One region of the Vagococcus penaei genome, then DNA from elsewhere that is predicted to be linked to it. Evidence: predicted binding sites of a transcription regulator. Region 1 holds the regulator's gene; the other holds the start of a gene.

Region 1 (7,864 bases):
TAAGTCCAACAACCGTGTGCTTTCGGTTTTCTCAACTTCTCGTAACGGCACACCAGTCCATTGTGACACAACATGTGCAATATCAGCATCAGTCACTTGCGTCAAATAACCATTATTTTGGGCTTCTTGTTTTGCGACTAATTTATCTAGCTTATCGATTGCTGTTTTTTCTTGACGACGTATCTTTTGTGCCTTTTCAAAATCTAGTTGTTTAATTGCTTCTTCTTTTTCTATCAGTAATTGTTGAACAACTTTTTCTTGCTCAGAAAATGGTGTCCCTTGATTAGCCATACGTAATTTTGCACGGGCTGCCGCCTCATCGATCAAGTCAATTGCCTTGTCAGGTAATTGTCGTTCAGTGATATAACGATGAGATAGTTGAACAGCTGCTCCAATTGCCTCATCTGTAATTTCAACATTATGGAATCGTTCATAGCGCTGACGTAACCCCTGTAACATGGTTGCTGTTTCTTCAGTTGTGGGTTCTTCAACTAATATTTTAGCAAACCGTCGTTCTAAAGCAGCATCTTTTTCAATATATTTTTGGTATTCATTGAGCGTTGTTGCTCCAATTGTTTGTAATTCACCACGCGCCAAGGCAGGTTTCATAATATTAGATGCATCAATTGCTCCTTCAGCACCACCAGCACCAATCATCGTATGTAATTCATCAATGAATAAAATAATATTACCTTCAGTACGAATTTCATCAATCATTTTTTTCATACGACCTTCAAATTCACCACGGTATTTAGTACCAGCGATAACTGTGCCCATATCTAACATCATTAAACGTTTGTTTAACATGTCTTGTGGTACTTCACCTGAGACAATTTTTTGAGCGAGACCTTCAACAATTGCCGTTTTACCGACACCAGGTTCACCAACTAAGACAGGATTGTTTTTAGTTCGACGTGATAAGACTTGTAATAACCGTTCGACTTCAATTTCACGACCGACTACGGGATCCAATTTTTGTCTCCGAGCCATCTCTGTCATATCACGTGCTAGAGAATTAAGCATTGGTGTTTGCTCATCACTATTAGCCTCTTTTTTAGGGCGTTTTTTAGCCATAGACGAGCCATCATTAGTCATGCCGATCCGTCTTAGCAACTCACTTTTAACACTTGGAATAAATAAGCCTTCTGTAACTAATAATTGTGTTGCCGAAATAATTTCATTATTCAACATAGCTAATAAAATATGTTCCGTTCCTATGCCTGTAGCATCTAATTTTTTGGATTCATCTTCAGCAAATTTTAAAATTTGTCTAGCACGTGGCGAATAAGGAACTAACTGATTTTCCGGAATTTCAGGTTGCTCATCAGAGCTATATGGAATGTCTTCAAAAATCATATCCAAAATTCGTTCATCATCTAAATCAAATAAACTTAAAACTTTACTAGCAATACCTTTTTTTTCTTTCGCTAAACCATATAAGATATGTTCGGTTCCAACCATATCTTGTTTAGTCAAACGGGCACATTCCTGTGCATATGATAAAACGTCTCTCACACGTTGCGTAAATAATTCATCTCTCATCCGGTTCACTCCTATCTTCATATCTTAAATGTTCCAATAATTCAAGCATCATTTGAGCCCTTAAAAAGCTACTATTATCTAATGCTAATAATCCTTTAGAATTTAATAATACAGAAAAAAATTTGTTTTTCTCGTGGACTAATCCATTCATGAATCGCCAACTGATCTAATAGCGCCCTTGCATCACTTTCAGTTAGCTCTGAACCAACTAAAGTTGTAAAATCTGTTAAATCATCACTGTTCGCTAACAATTCGATTTTAAAAATCCGAATATAGCCACCACCACCACGCTTACTTTCTACTTTATATCCTTTAGGAATAGTGAAACGAGTATTAATGACATAATTAATTTGCGAAGGTACACACTCAAAGCGCTCGGCAATTTCAGAGCGTCGAATCTCAATCTGATCCGATGCTTCTAATATCTTTTTTAAATACGACTCAATCATATCAGACATATTTCGATTATTCATTATTGCACCACCTTATTGACTATATCTGACCTTAATTATATCAGAATTAGTCAACAAGTTGATAGTATTTCGATCAATTAAATGAATTATGCGCAAGGTCTTATAACTAGCGATTAGGTACTAGTGTAAAACGTTTAAAAGCTTTATTCAAATAAAAAGATTAGAACTTTCCCTAGTCTTAATAATTTAATCACTTTTAATAATATACGCAATTAAGCTAAAATTTACGAAAAAATATGACGAGAGCTAACTAAAGCTCCCGTCATAAATCAAACTATTCAATTAGTAAAAACTATCAGTTCAAAATACAATAAAATTCTATTACATCATATCTGGTGATTGGATACCTAATAGTCTTAAACTTTCTTTAATAACTACAGATACTGAATAGACTAATGCTAAACGTGCCTCTTTTTGATCATCATCAACTAGGATTTTATGTTTTGAATAATATTTATTGAATTTTTGCGATAAATCAATAACATATTTTGCGATGACTGATGGCTCATATTTTACTGCAGCTTCTTCAACCTTACTTGGGAAATTATTTAAACTTTTTACAACTTCCCATGAATCAGGATCATTTAAAGTTAACACTTCTTTCTTACCATCATTGTGCCAATCAGATTTTCTTAAAATACTCTCACAACGTGAACGAGTATACTGAACGTAAGGGCCAGTTTCACCTTCAAATTGAATTACATCTTCCAAATTAAAATCAAATGAATTCATACGATCATTTTTTAAATCATGGAAAATAACAGAACCAATTCCGACTTGGTGTGCGACTTCATCTTTATTTTCTAAATCAGGATTTTTCTCTTCAATTTGTTGTCTAATTGAATCCACGGCTTCATTCAGAACTTCTTCAAGTAAAACAACTTTCCCCTTACGCGTTGATAATTTTTTCCCACCTTGCGTAATTAAGCCAAAAGGAATATGGTGAATATTTTTTGCCCAATCATAGCCCATTTCTGTTAAAACAGCTTTTAATTGTTTGAAATGAATCGATTGTTCATTACCAACCACGTATAAAGCTTGAACAAAATCATAGTTTTCAATTCGATACAAAGCTGATGCTAAATCACGAGTTAAGTAAAGTGTTGCTCCATCTGACTTACGAATTAAAGCCGGGTTTAAGTCATATTTTTCTAAATCAACAATGTCTGCACCTTTGTCTGGTTTCAATAAATTTTTCTCTTCTAATAAATCAATTACGCGATCCATTTTATCGTTGTAGAATGATTCACCATTATATGAATCAAACGTAATACCCAGCATATCGTAGATACGTTGGAATTCGCTTAATGATTCTGATCTAAACCATTCCCATAATGCAACTGCTTCTTCATCGCCGTCTTCTAATTTTTTAAACCATTCACGACCTTGTACTTCTAATTCGGGATCTTCTTCTGCTTCTTCATGGAATTGTACGTATAATTTTAGTAACTCTTGAATTGGATTAGCTTTAACGGCTTCTTCACTACCCCATTTTTTATAGCCAACAATTAGTTTACCAAATTGAGTTCCCCAGTCACCAATATAATTGATTTTAATGGGTGAATAACCAATTTTACTATAAATTTCCGAAATAGAATTTCCAATAACAGTCGAACGTAAGTGTCCCATTGAGATTGGTTTAGCGATATTTGGGGAAGATAAATCAATTGGTACATTTTTATTGTTCCCTTCATTACTATCACCATAATGCTCTTTTTCAGTCATGATAACATTTAAAACTTCATTAACAACAGGACCTTTTTCTAAAAAGAAATTCAAGTAACCACCAGCTGGTGCAACTTTTTCATAATGTTTAGTTGCTATTTTTTCAGACAACTCTTCAGCAATCATATTTGGGGCTTTACGATATAGTTTTGCTAATGAAAAAGTTGGGAAAGAAAAATCACCATTAGCGCTTAGTTTAGGCACTTCTAGTAAACTATAAATTTCTTCATAACTTAGTGACTCCCCTAGAATGTGATGTAAATCTTCTGCTATTTGTTTTTTATAATCCATACTGTATTCTCCTTTATGTTTTTAATTAATTTAATGATACTAAAAAATCCGCCTCTTATTATTTTCCTAATAAAAATAATAAGAGACGAATTATATATCCGCGGTGCCACTCTTTTTGCTGTAAAACAGCCACTTGTCATTTAAATGTTTATATGAATAATCGATAGTTGCGCTTCCCTATTTGTATTGTCTTGGCTTTCACTATCCCAAAATCGCTTTATCAATAATTAGTATCAAATAAGTACTTAATCTATTACTAGCATTATACCAAAAGACTCACTTAGTTGCTAGTTTAAACTAGCAACATTGATACAATTAAAATAATTACGTTCATCACACCAATTACAATTAACGGTTTCATCATAAATTTTGTCCATGTTGAGTAATTAACTTTTGTAATTTGTAACCCTCCCATGACTACTCCAGATGTTGGTGTTACTAAGTTAACTAAACCACAACCAGAAGCAAAAATCATAACCATTACATCTGGACTCATACCTACTTTTTGTGCAAGCGCTCCCATTACTGGTATAGACACATAAGCTAATCCGGATGTTGATGGTATTAGGAATGATAATAATAAATACAGTATATACGCGCCAATTACAAAGAGAATTGGTGATAGTGTACCTAACAGTGATGCTGCTTTATCTAAAATATACAAATCTAGATGTGTTGTCGACATTAAAGAGGATGCCCCACGTGCCACAACAATAATTAATACAACTGATAGCATATCAGAAGAACCTTGAATAAATGTACTAACAATTTCTTTTTCTGAGAAACGGTTCACAATAGCGATAGCTAATCCCATGATAAAGAACCACATTGCTAAGTCACCAAAATACCAATCACCAAAACTATTACCTGTTAAAAATGCTGTCCAGTTATTAAAAATTGTTACACCAAATTCTCCCCAAGGAATCAAAGAAACAATCATAACTAAGAAACAGAAAGCAAACAATGATAAAATAATTTTATGTTTTTTTGTAAACGGTATTTCTTTTGAATCATCTTTTAAAAATTCTTCATCCATATCTTTTTGTTCTTGTAAGGATAAAATCGTTGAGCCACGATCCGCTTTAACTTTCTTAGCATAACTCATTACGACGTAGATACAATACATTGTTGTCGTAAACCAAATAACACCACCAACTGCAATAATGATAACTGCATTTGGTTTAATACCAATTCCATTTAAAGCATCCATAGCTACCCCTGTTGAAAATGGGTTAACCGTTGAACCAATTACCCCAGCACCAGAACCTAATAGAACTGTTCCAATAGTAACAATCGTATCAAAGCCAGCAGCAACCATCGTTACTGCTAATAAACTATAGAACGGAATGGTTTCTTCTGACATTCCATAAGTTGAGCCACCAATTGAGAATAAAAACATTAAAATAGCGATAATCATTAATTCATTGCCTTTTAATTTTTTTACAACGTGCTGAATACCTGCTTCTAATGCACCCGTTTGTGTCACTAGATTTAAAAAACCACCTAACACTAAGATAAATATACTAATATCAATAGCATCTTTAAAGCCATTAAATGGCGCCATAACGATGTCATATAAATGAGCTCCTACCACATGATCAACCATGGTTCCATCAATATCTTGTGGTGTAAAACTCTGACCATTCAATAATTTGGTAATAATACCTAATACAATAATAATAATGAATAATATACTAAAGGAGGACAGTTCTCTCCTTTTTTTCTTTTCTTTAGCCATAACGTTAGTGTATAATAATTTAAAATTATTATACTACTCCTTTCATTTAAAATTTTTTAGGAAACTTAATCAACCAAAAAATCGGTAAAATATTTAGCGTCTAAAAAGTTTAAATATTTGTGACTATAGGTTATTCTTTTCTCTTTAATCAATTTTTTAATAATTGTGCTTGTCGTTTCACGAGTTGTACCGCTAGCCTGTGAAATTTGATTAATAGTGACAGGACAAGGAATTGTTACATTACCACGTGGGTACTGTTTTTCACCTAACTCTTTACATAGCAATGCTAGCGTAGCTGTTACACGGGTATCAGCATTATTTAATGTCCCTTTTTGAATTTTTATAATTTGTAATTTTAACATTTCAGACTGCTTGGTAATCCAGTATTTCAGTTGATAACTGTTATTACTTAAAATATCCGAGAAAATGTCTATAGGTATTGATATTACTTCAATATCAGTATGTGCAATAGCTGAGTAAAAATGGTGCTTATCCGTAAATAATCCCACTCTAGGAAATAGTTGCTTTGATTTTATATAATGCAAATAAAAAAAAGTGCATGTAGGGTCAGTTTTTTCTAGTCGTATTACACCTGATTTCAAAAAATAGACTGCATTAATTGTATCGCCTGGATCAAATAGTACTTGACCTTTTTTATAACTTCGGACGATGCTAACAGACTGCATTTTTTTAATATCTTGATCTGAAATATAACAAAAATCTTTCTGATGTCTACCAATTTCTTCTATTGTCATTGTTTTATCTTCTCCTCGTTAACTCAGCTATCGACACTATTAAAACGTATGTTTTATAGCGTAATAACTGTTCCAACTGATTCATCATCTGAGATAGCTTCTAAACAATCTAATGATGTTATAATCGCTTCTTTTCCAGGGTTGTTTTTAGCGAATTGAATAGCAGCTTCAATTTTAGGTAACATGCTACCTGGAGCAAAGTGACCCTCTGCAGCAAAATTTTCCAACTCTACTACGCTAACATTGGTCAATTTTTGTTCATTTTCTTTACCATAATTAATATAAACATAATCTACTCCAGTTAAGATAATGAACTTATCTGCCTGAACTAAATGTGCTAACTTTTCTGAAGCAAAGTCTTTATCAATAACTGCTTCAACACCTTGTAAATTTTCCCCAACAACTGGAATGCCACCACCACCACAAGAAATGGTAATAACGCCATTATCAACAAGTGTATTAATAACGTGAGCTTCATGAATACCAATTGGTTTTGGACTTGCTACTACTTTACGCCAACCACGTCCCGCATCTTCTTTAAAAATAGCACCTGTCTTTTCGGCTTCTTCTTTGGCAAGCTCTTCGGTTAAAAAAGGACCAATAGGTTTTGTTGGATTTTCAAATGCTGGATCTTTTGGATCGACAACAACTTGTGTCACAATAGTGGCAACTTCTTTTTCAATTCCAACTGCCTTTAATTCATTAGCCATTGCATTCGATAACCAATATCCAATACTACCTTGAGTCATGGCCACACAAGTATCTAACGGCATAGCAGGATTTTTTTCTGAATTGGCTGCTTGTTGTTGCAATAACAAATTACCTACTTGCGGACCATTTCCGTGAGAAATAATTAATTTATAATCGCTTTTGACTAAATTCACTAAATGTTTGGATGTCTTAATTAATGCTTCTTGTTGTGCTTGAGCACTTGCATCGTCTGAAAGAATCGCATTTCCACCTAAAGCTACGACAACTTTTTTTTCCATGACTACTCCTCTTTCCACTTATATTTTAAAGAAAACAGCATGAGAATTATCTATCATGCTGTTTTCTACTAGCTAATTGTTATACTTTTGGTATAAATAAGTTACCTAGTGTAGCTGCCATAATCGCCTTAATTGAATGCATTCTATTTTCTGCTTCTTCAAATTGACGAGCATATTTACTTCTAAAGACTTCATCTGTAATTTCCATCTCAGATACACCAAATTTTTCTTCAACCATTTTTCCATACTCTGTTTCAGTATCATGGAAAGCAGGTAAACAGTGTAAAACAATTAAATCCCCATCCATATTACCTGTTGCTTTTAACATATCCATATTAACTTGATATGGTT
Region 2 (7,864 bases), 1.2 Mb from region 1:
GGTTTAAAATCGTTAGAAGATTTACCATCGATTCAAGAACTAGAAGAAGAAGCATCTGTTATTGAATCAACGGATTTGTTTTTTGATCGTTTTAAAGAAAAATTTGATGAATTAGACAGTGATTACGAAGGTAGTCAAATTGAGGAGGAGTTATAGTGGAACGTTTACAAAAAGTATTAGCAAATTGTGGTGTCGCATCACGACGAAAGTCAGAAGACTTAATTGCTCAAGGTCGTATTTCTGTTAATGGGAAAGTTATTAAAGAACAGGGTGTAAAGGTCAGCAAAAATGATCGAATTGAAGTCGATGGAGTACCTGTTTATCAAGAAGAGCCAGTGTATTTTTTACTTTATAAACCAAGAGGCGTGATTTCAGCTGTATCTGATGATAAAGGTCGTAAAGTTGTGACAGATTTCTTTCCTCACGTAGCGGAACGAATTTTTCCAGTCGGTCGTTTAGATTATGATACATCAGGTGCTCTTCTTATGACGAATGATGGTGAATTTGCTAATTTATTTATGCATCCCAAACATGAAATGACAAAGACTTATGTCGCAAAAATTGAAGGTACACCACATAATAAAGAGTTAAAACCTTTACAAACGGGTATTGTCATTGATAAACGAAAGACAGCGCCAGCCTCATATAAAATTTTATCAACTGATCGTAAAAAAGGTACATCAATTGTTGAGTTAGTGATTCGCGAAGGTCGTAACCACCAAGTTAAGAAAATGTTTGAAGCTTTGGGTTATCCTGTAATGAAGTTAAAACGTGAAAAAGTTGGTGAATTAACACTTCATGGTCTAACTTCTGGTGATTATCGGGAGTTAACAAAAAAGAAGTCAGTCAACTATATGTAGCAGCTAAAAAAGATTAGTATTTTTTTCTTGCTTTGTTTTTTTCTTCATGTATAATGAAGTTATAAAAAAATAAAAAAGGTCGTCTTCACGGGCAGGGTGTAATTCCCGACCGGTGGTTAAAGTCCACGAACTGCTTGAGCAATCAGGTAGCCGATTTGGTGAAATTCCAAAACCGACAGTTAGAGTCTGGAGTAAAGAAGATAGAGCTTATTTGAGAATATCTTGAATGAAGCGCTGTTTTTTGTCATGCTCTGAAGTGACAAAGGATTGGCGTTTTTTATTTTCGTTCTCAAGTAGTCTCGGAAGGTGATCCTAATAGGAGGATTTTTTTCATGAGAAAAGGTAAAACAGAAAAGATGGTTGTCTTGTCACTATTATCAGCGATGGCTTTTATATTATTGATGTTCGATTTTCCTATCCTACCAGTTTTTGGTTGGTTGAAAGTGGATTTCAGTGATATTCCTGTCTTGATTGGGGCGTTTTTGTATGGGCCATTTGGTGGTGTTGTGACGGCATTTATTCGATCATCATTACATTTTATAACAACTGGCGGTAATTTACCTAATTTAATTGGGGATACGACAGGCTTTGTTGCATCTGTTATTTTTATGTTACCTATTTATTTTGGTATTAGTAAAAATAAATCAACTAAAAGTTTAGTTCAAAGCTTGACTATTTCAACGGTTATTCTAACTATTTTTATGGGGATTGCTAACTACTTTGTTATTACACCGCTTTATCTAAATTTATTAAGAATGGATTTTGGCATGCCGATTTCAACCATGGTTTTGTATGGAGTTATTCCATTTAATTTAATTAAAGGTGTTTTAGTAGGAAGTGTCTTTGCTGTTGTTTATAAAAAAGTTTTACCAGTACTAGAACGAAGAGTTCAAAAAATTGCAAAGTAAATGAATTATAGGGTAAACATTCAAAACAATAAGTTTGATTATTTTTTCAAACTTATTGTTTTTTTTATTTATTTTGATAAAATTAATACCAATCACTAACAATAGGATAGATTCGAAAGATAAAGATGCTATACTGTTATTATATATGAATTTGAAAGGAACGAGAATAATTATATGGACTATCAACAGTTATCAGACCGTCTAGAAGCGGTAGCGACACACATACAACAAGGAGATTTTATTGCGGATATTGGTTCTGACCATGCGTACTTACCAGCTTATCTTATGTTGAAAAATCAAATTAGTGGTGCCATAGCGGGTGAAGTCGTTGAAGGTCCATACGAATCGGCAAAGCATTTAGTTGAGTCGTTAAACCTAATAGATAAAATTTCAGTTCGTCTAGGTGATGGTTTAGCAGTTATTAAACCAACTGATCAAGTCACAGCGATTACGATTTGTGGAATGGGTGGGACATTGATTCGAGATATTTTAGATCGTGGCATACAACATGGTGTTCTTACAGGTAAGGAACGGCTTATTTTACAGCCCAATGTTGGTGAAAAAATTCTACGTCAGTGGTTAGTAAGTCATAATTATCAAATTGTTGATGAAGAATTGATTGAAGAAAATCATAAATTTTACGAAATTATTGTGGCAGAAAAAGCAACAGAAATGACTGAATTAACACCAAATGAATTATTATTTGGTCCCGTTCTCTTAACTCGAAAAAACCCGATTTTTGCTAAAAAATGGCAACAAGAAGTTCGAGAAAAGTATCGTGTGATTGATCAATTAAAGCAAGCAACTAAAAATCAAGATGAGAAATTAAAGAAATTGCAACAAGACATTCAGCAAATTGAGGAGGTTTTAGTGAATGATTAAGGGTACAGATTTTATTCGAAAATTTGAAGAATTTTGCCCCCAATGGTTAGCAGAAGAGAGTGATCCGGTTGGGTTGCAAATTGGTACATTAGATAAGCCAGTCAAAAAAATCATGATGACATTAGATGTTCGACCTGAAGTAGTACAAGAGGCTATTGAGCAACAGGTTGATTTAATTATTGCAAAACATCCTCCGATTTTTCGCTCGCTTAATAATTTAGTCACAGATAATTTCCAAACAAAGATGTATGCCGATTTATTGTCACATAATATTGCAGTATACGCTGCTCATACGAATATGGATATTATTGAAGGTGGATTAAATGATTATTTTTGTCAATTATTAGATATTACTGCGGATGACTTTTTACGTCAGACACATGTTGTTCATTATAAAAAGTTAGCGGTCATGATACCAGATGAGTCTATTGAGGTACTTAAAGATGCTCTCTTTGCAATTGGTGTAGGTGAGTATTCAGCTGATTATGACCATTGTAGTTTTAGCTATGAAGGTAGTGGAACTTTTCGTCCTAAGTTTAAAGCCCAGCCGACGATTGGTAGTTTAAACGTTGAAGAGCGTGTCTTGGAAACTAAAATTGAGTTTATTTTTCCTGAAACAATTATGAATCAAGTAATTACGACAGTTAAAAAAGTTCACCCTTATGAAGAGCCGGCTTATGATATTTATACGGTCGACCATTTAGTCAAACGTTACGGGCTTGGCCGAATTGGTTACCTCGCACAACCCATTCCGTTAACTAGTTTTGTCGAAAGAGTAAAAGAAGTCTTTGGATTAACTGGTTTGCGTGTTGTAACTGATCGTGAGACTAAAATGATTTCTCGAGTAGCAATTTGTGGTGGCAGTGGAGAAAAATTTTACCATGATGCTTTAGCTAAAAAAGCAGATGTTTATATTACCGGAGATGTCTATTATCATACTGCACACGATATGATTGAAGAAAAGTTAACTGTTATAGATCCGGGACATTATATTGAAGAAGTTTGTAAAGAACAGTTTGTAACGCTTTTTAATCAATGGAAAAAAACTGAGAACTGGGATGTTGATTTTATTGTCAGTCAGACAAATACGAATCCTTTTATATTTAAATAATAAAGTATATTAAGAATAGGAGAAAATTATTATGTATAAAAATTTAGTCAATCGTTTTTTAGGTTATGTGAAAACAGAAACTCGCTCGGATGCAGCCAGTCAAACTACACCGTCGACACCTACGCAAGTTGCCTTTGCTAAAGAATTGGAAAAAGAATTAACTACTATCGGTATGTCAGATGTTTTTTATAATGAAAAAAATGGTTTTGTGATAGCAACTCTACCAAGCAATGTTAAACATGATGTGAGAAGTATTGGGTTTATTGCGCACATGGATACAGCTGATTTCAACGCAAAAAACGTCCAACCGCAAATCATTGAAAATTATGATGGCCAGTCAACCATCCCTTTAGGAAAAGATGGCAAGTATGAATTATCGGTAGCTGAGTTTCCGAATTTAACTAACTATGTGGGACAAACGTTGATTACAACGGATGGACAGACGCTGCTTGGGTCAGATGATAAATCTGGCATTGCTGAAATTATGACAGCAATGGAACATTTGATTGCCCATCCTGAGATTAAACATGGGAAAATTATGGTTGCCTTTGGTCCGGATGAAGAAATCGGTGTTGGAGCGGATAAATTCGAGGTTTCGGAATTTCCAGTTGATTTTGCTTATACAATGGATGGTGGTCCAGTTGGTGAATTGCAGTATGAAACGTTTAATGCGGCGCAAGCGGAATTAAAAATTGAAGGGAAAAATGTCCATCCTGGTACTGCTAAAGATACGATGATTAATGCATTGCAAGTTGGTATTGATTTCCACAATCAATTACCCTCTGAAGAAGTCCCTGAAAAAACGGATGAACGTCAAGGATTTTACCACTTATATCATTTTACGGGTGTACCTGATGCAGCTGAAATGACTTACATCATTCGCGATCATCACCGTGAATCATTTGAAAATCGCAAACAAAAATTAGTAGAGATTGCGAAAAAAATGAATGCTGAATTTGGTCAAGATCGTCTAGTTTTAGAGATCACTGATCAATATTATAATATGCGAGAAGTAATTGAAAAAGATATGTCAATCATTGAATTGGTTAAAGAAGCGATGCTTAATTTAGGTATCGAGCCAATTATTGAGCCAGTTCGTGGTGGGACTGATGGGTCTAAAATTTCCTTTATGGGCTTACCAACGCCTAATATTTTTGCTGGTGGAGAAAATATGCATGGACGATTTGAATTTGTTGCTGTAGAAAGTATGGAAAAAGCAACATCATTAATTGTTGAAATTGCCCGTTTAAATACTCAAAAATAATAAAGTAAAAACACATCAACTAAGTACAGTTGATGTGTTTTTGTCATAGTGGAACCATTTTTAATTGTTGGTTTTGATAAGTTGCTAGTTCAGTCACGCCTAAGTCACGTAAAAATTGTGCCATCTCATCAAAGCCAAGCTGATAATCTTCGGCCTTATGGGCGTCAGATCCTAGTGTGAATAGCTTGCCGCCTAATGATTGATACAAAGGGACAGCGTATTCGTACAGTGCGCGATTATTATATTTGATAAAGCTTTTAGCGTTCAATTCGAAAGCCAGTTGCTTTTTGATGACTTCATTAAATAATTCAATCAATAATGGTTCGGCCATTTCTTTAAAATTTTCAACTGATAATGAGATTCGTCGCATACCATAATCAAAATGTGTTAAGATATTGGCAAAATCTGTTGATTTAACAGCATTAATCATGCGAGAGTAATAATCAATAATTAAGTCCTGTGGATTGAGTTTCTTTACGCAATCATCCATATAATCAATATCACCATCTTGATGGACACTTAAAAGAATCACATCATAATGTTTTGGTGTTAAGAATCGGGCTATTCGGTCGTGATGAGTATCAACATAGCCTACTTCAATTCCTTTAAGGATAGTTGTTGAATAGTTTTGTGTGAGTTGAGCTATCTCACTTTGATAAGCTAAATAATCAGGAATACTATCCTTTCCGCCAGTATATGGATTATCAAAATCCAAATGTTCCGTAGATACAAAATAATCTGGTTGATAGGTATTAAGATAATGTTCAAACGATTCTTGTGAATCAAATGAGTGATGCGTGTGCAAATGCTGATCATAGTACTTAATCGGAAACCACTCCTTTTAGTTAGATACTAATAGTGTACCACTGATTAAAAAAATAGTGCTGAAAAAATGATAATTTACATTTAGTCATAAAAATTTTTACTTCTCACATACAGGATACAGGTAAGTATTTTGTGATTGTTTAGATTTTAAGGGTAATTACTCCTCTTTGAGCTAGGTACAACTTTATTTTTTAAAAAAACAACGTATAATGTAATAAGGAGTGAAAATATTTTGTTAAATAACGTTTTAGTTAGTGAGTATATTGTTTGACTTATTTTGACCAAAGTAATATAATTATTTTGTAAGTTGGAAATCAAGGGAGGTTACCATATGAATATTGAAAAAATGACAACAACCATGCAGCAAGCAATCGCTGAAGCACAACAAATTGCTGTGACTAGACATCAGCAAGAAATCGATATTGCGCATCTATGGAAGATATTTATGCAACCAAATCATTTTGCCCGTAATTTGTATACTGACGCTGGATTAGATATCATGCAATTTGATCTTATCATTGATCAAGAAATTGATAAATTACCCCAAGTTAATGGCGGTAATGTTCAATATGGTCAAAGTCTAAGCCAAAATTTATTTAATCTATTACAAGAAGCAGATAAAATTAGAGAAACATTTCAAGATGAGTACTTATCAACTGAAGTGATTGTACTTGCTTTGTTTAAACTAAAAAATTATGCCTTAACGAAATATCTTTTGAGTCATGGTGTTACTGAACAAGGGATTAGTGAACGAGTGAAAGAGATGAGAGGAGGAGAACGTGTGACTAGCCAGAATCAAGAAGAGCAATATGAAGCATTGTCTAAATATGGAATTGATCTTGTGGAAGCTGTTCGTCAAGGAAAACAAGATCCTGTTATTGGCCGCGATGAAGAGATTCGCGATGTGGTGCGAATTTTATCACGTAAAACGAAAAATAATCCGGTATTAATTGGTGAGCCAGGTGTAGGTAAAACGGCCATTGTTGAGGGATTGGCACAAAGAATTGTCAAAAAAGATGTCCCAGAAAATTTAAAAGATAAAACAATTTTCTCTTTAGATATGGGTGCATTAATTGCTGGAGCTAAATTCCGCGGAGAGTTTGAAGAGCGTTTAAAAGCTGTACTAAAAGAAGTTAAAAAAAGTGACGGTCGTATTATCTTATTCATTGACGAGATTCATACAATCGTTGGTGCTGGTAAAACAGAGGGCAGCATGGACGCTGGAAACTTATTGAAACCGATGTTAGCACGTGGTGAGTTACATTGTATTGGGGCGACAACATTAGATGAGTATCGTGAAAATATGGAAAAAGACAAAGCTCTTGAACGACGTTTCCAAAAAGTATTAGTCAAAGAGCCGACTGTTGAAGATACAATTAGTATTCTACGCGGCTTGAAAGAGCGTTTTGAAATTCATCATGGTGTTAATATCCATGATAATGCGCTAGTATCCGCAGCGACACTTTCTAATCGTTACATTACCGATCGTTTCTTGCCAGATAAAGCCATTGATTTAGTTGATGAAGCTTGTGCAACGATTCGAGTGGAAATGAACTCAATGCCGACAGAATTAGATCAGGTTACTCGTCGTTTGATGCAGTTAGAGATTGAAGAAGCAGCGCTAAAAAAAGAAGACGATGATGCGAGTAAAAAACGTTTAGGTATCTTACAAGAAGAATTGTCAGAATTACGCGAAGAAGCCAACACATTAAAAATGCAGTGGGAAACTGAAAAAGAAGGCTTTAATAAACTTAATGAAAAACGTGCTGAAATTGATCGTGTGAAAACACAATTAGAAAATGCTGAAAGCAACTATGACTTAGAGGAAGCTGCCGTCTTACGACACGGAACATTGCCTAAACTTCAAAAAGAATTAGAAGAGTTAGAAGCAACTGTAGATACGGATGACTCTAAACTAGTTCAAGAATCAGTGACAGAAAAAGAGATTGCTGTGGTCGTAGGTCGTTTAACTGGTATTCCTGTGACGAAGTTAGAAGAAGGTGAACGTGAAAAA

Evidence for each region. Region 1 encodes CtsR, which represses protease genes until heat stress. Its sites were predicted from a motif close to TTGGTCAAAAAAGGTCAAANA; they were not measured.
Region 2: the regulator CtsR is predicted to act here: its motif matches at 6,115-6,135, upstream of clpB (ATP-dependent chaperone ClpB).

Annotation. Positions count from the first base shown of each region.
Region 1 is NZ_CP019609.1:1,436,795-1,444,658, reverse strand. Features, by position in the region: gene BW732_RS06905 (ATP-dependent Clp protease ATP-binding subunit) at 1-1,542, opposite strand, end outside; gene BW732_RS06900 (CtsR family transcriptional regulator) at 1,638-2,015, opposite strand; gene argS (arginine--tRNA ligase) at 2,337-4,031, opposite strand; gene BW732_RS06890 (YfcC family protein) at 4,324-5,769, opposite strand; gene BW732_RS06885 (Crp/Fnr family transcriptional regulator) at 5,835-6,524, opposite strand; gene arcC (carbamate kinase) at 6,578-7,513, opposite strand; gene argF (ornithine carbamoyltransferase) at 7,593-7,864, opposite strand, start outside.
Region 2 is NZ_CP019609.1:227,516-235,379, reverse strand. Features, by position in the region: gene scpB (SMC-Scp complex subunit ScpB) at 1-156, shown strand, start outside; gene BW732_RS01075 (pseudouridine synthase) at 156-860, shown strand; FMN riboswitch at 938-1,066, shown strand; gene BW732_RS01070 (ECF transporter S component) at 1,193-1,768, shown strand; gene BW732_RS01065 (tRNA (adenine(22)-N(1))-methyltransferase) at 1,943-2,650, shown strand; gene BW732_RS01060 (Nif3-like dinuclear metal center hexameric protein) at 2,643-3,761, shown strand; gene pepT (peptidase T) at 3,793-5,025, shown strand; gene BW732_RS01050 (PHP domain-containing protein) at 5,069-5,851, opposite strand; gene clpB (ATP-dependent chaperone ClpB) at 6,182-7,864, shown strand, end outside.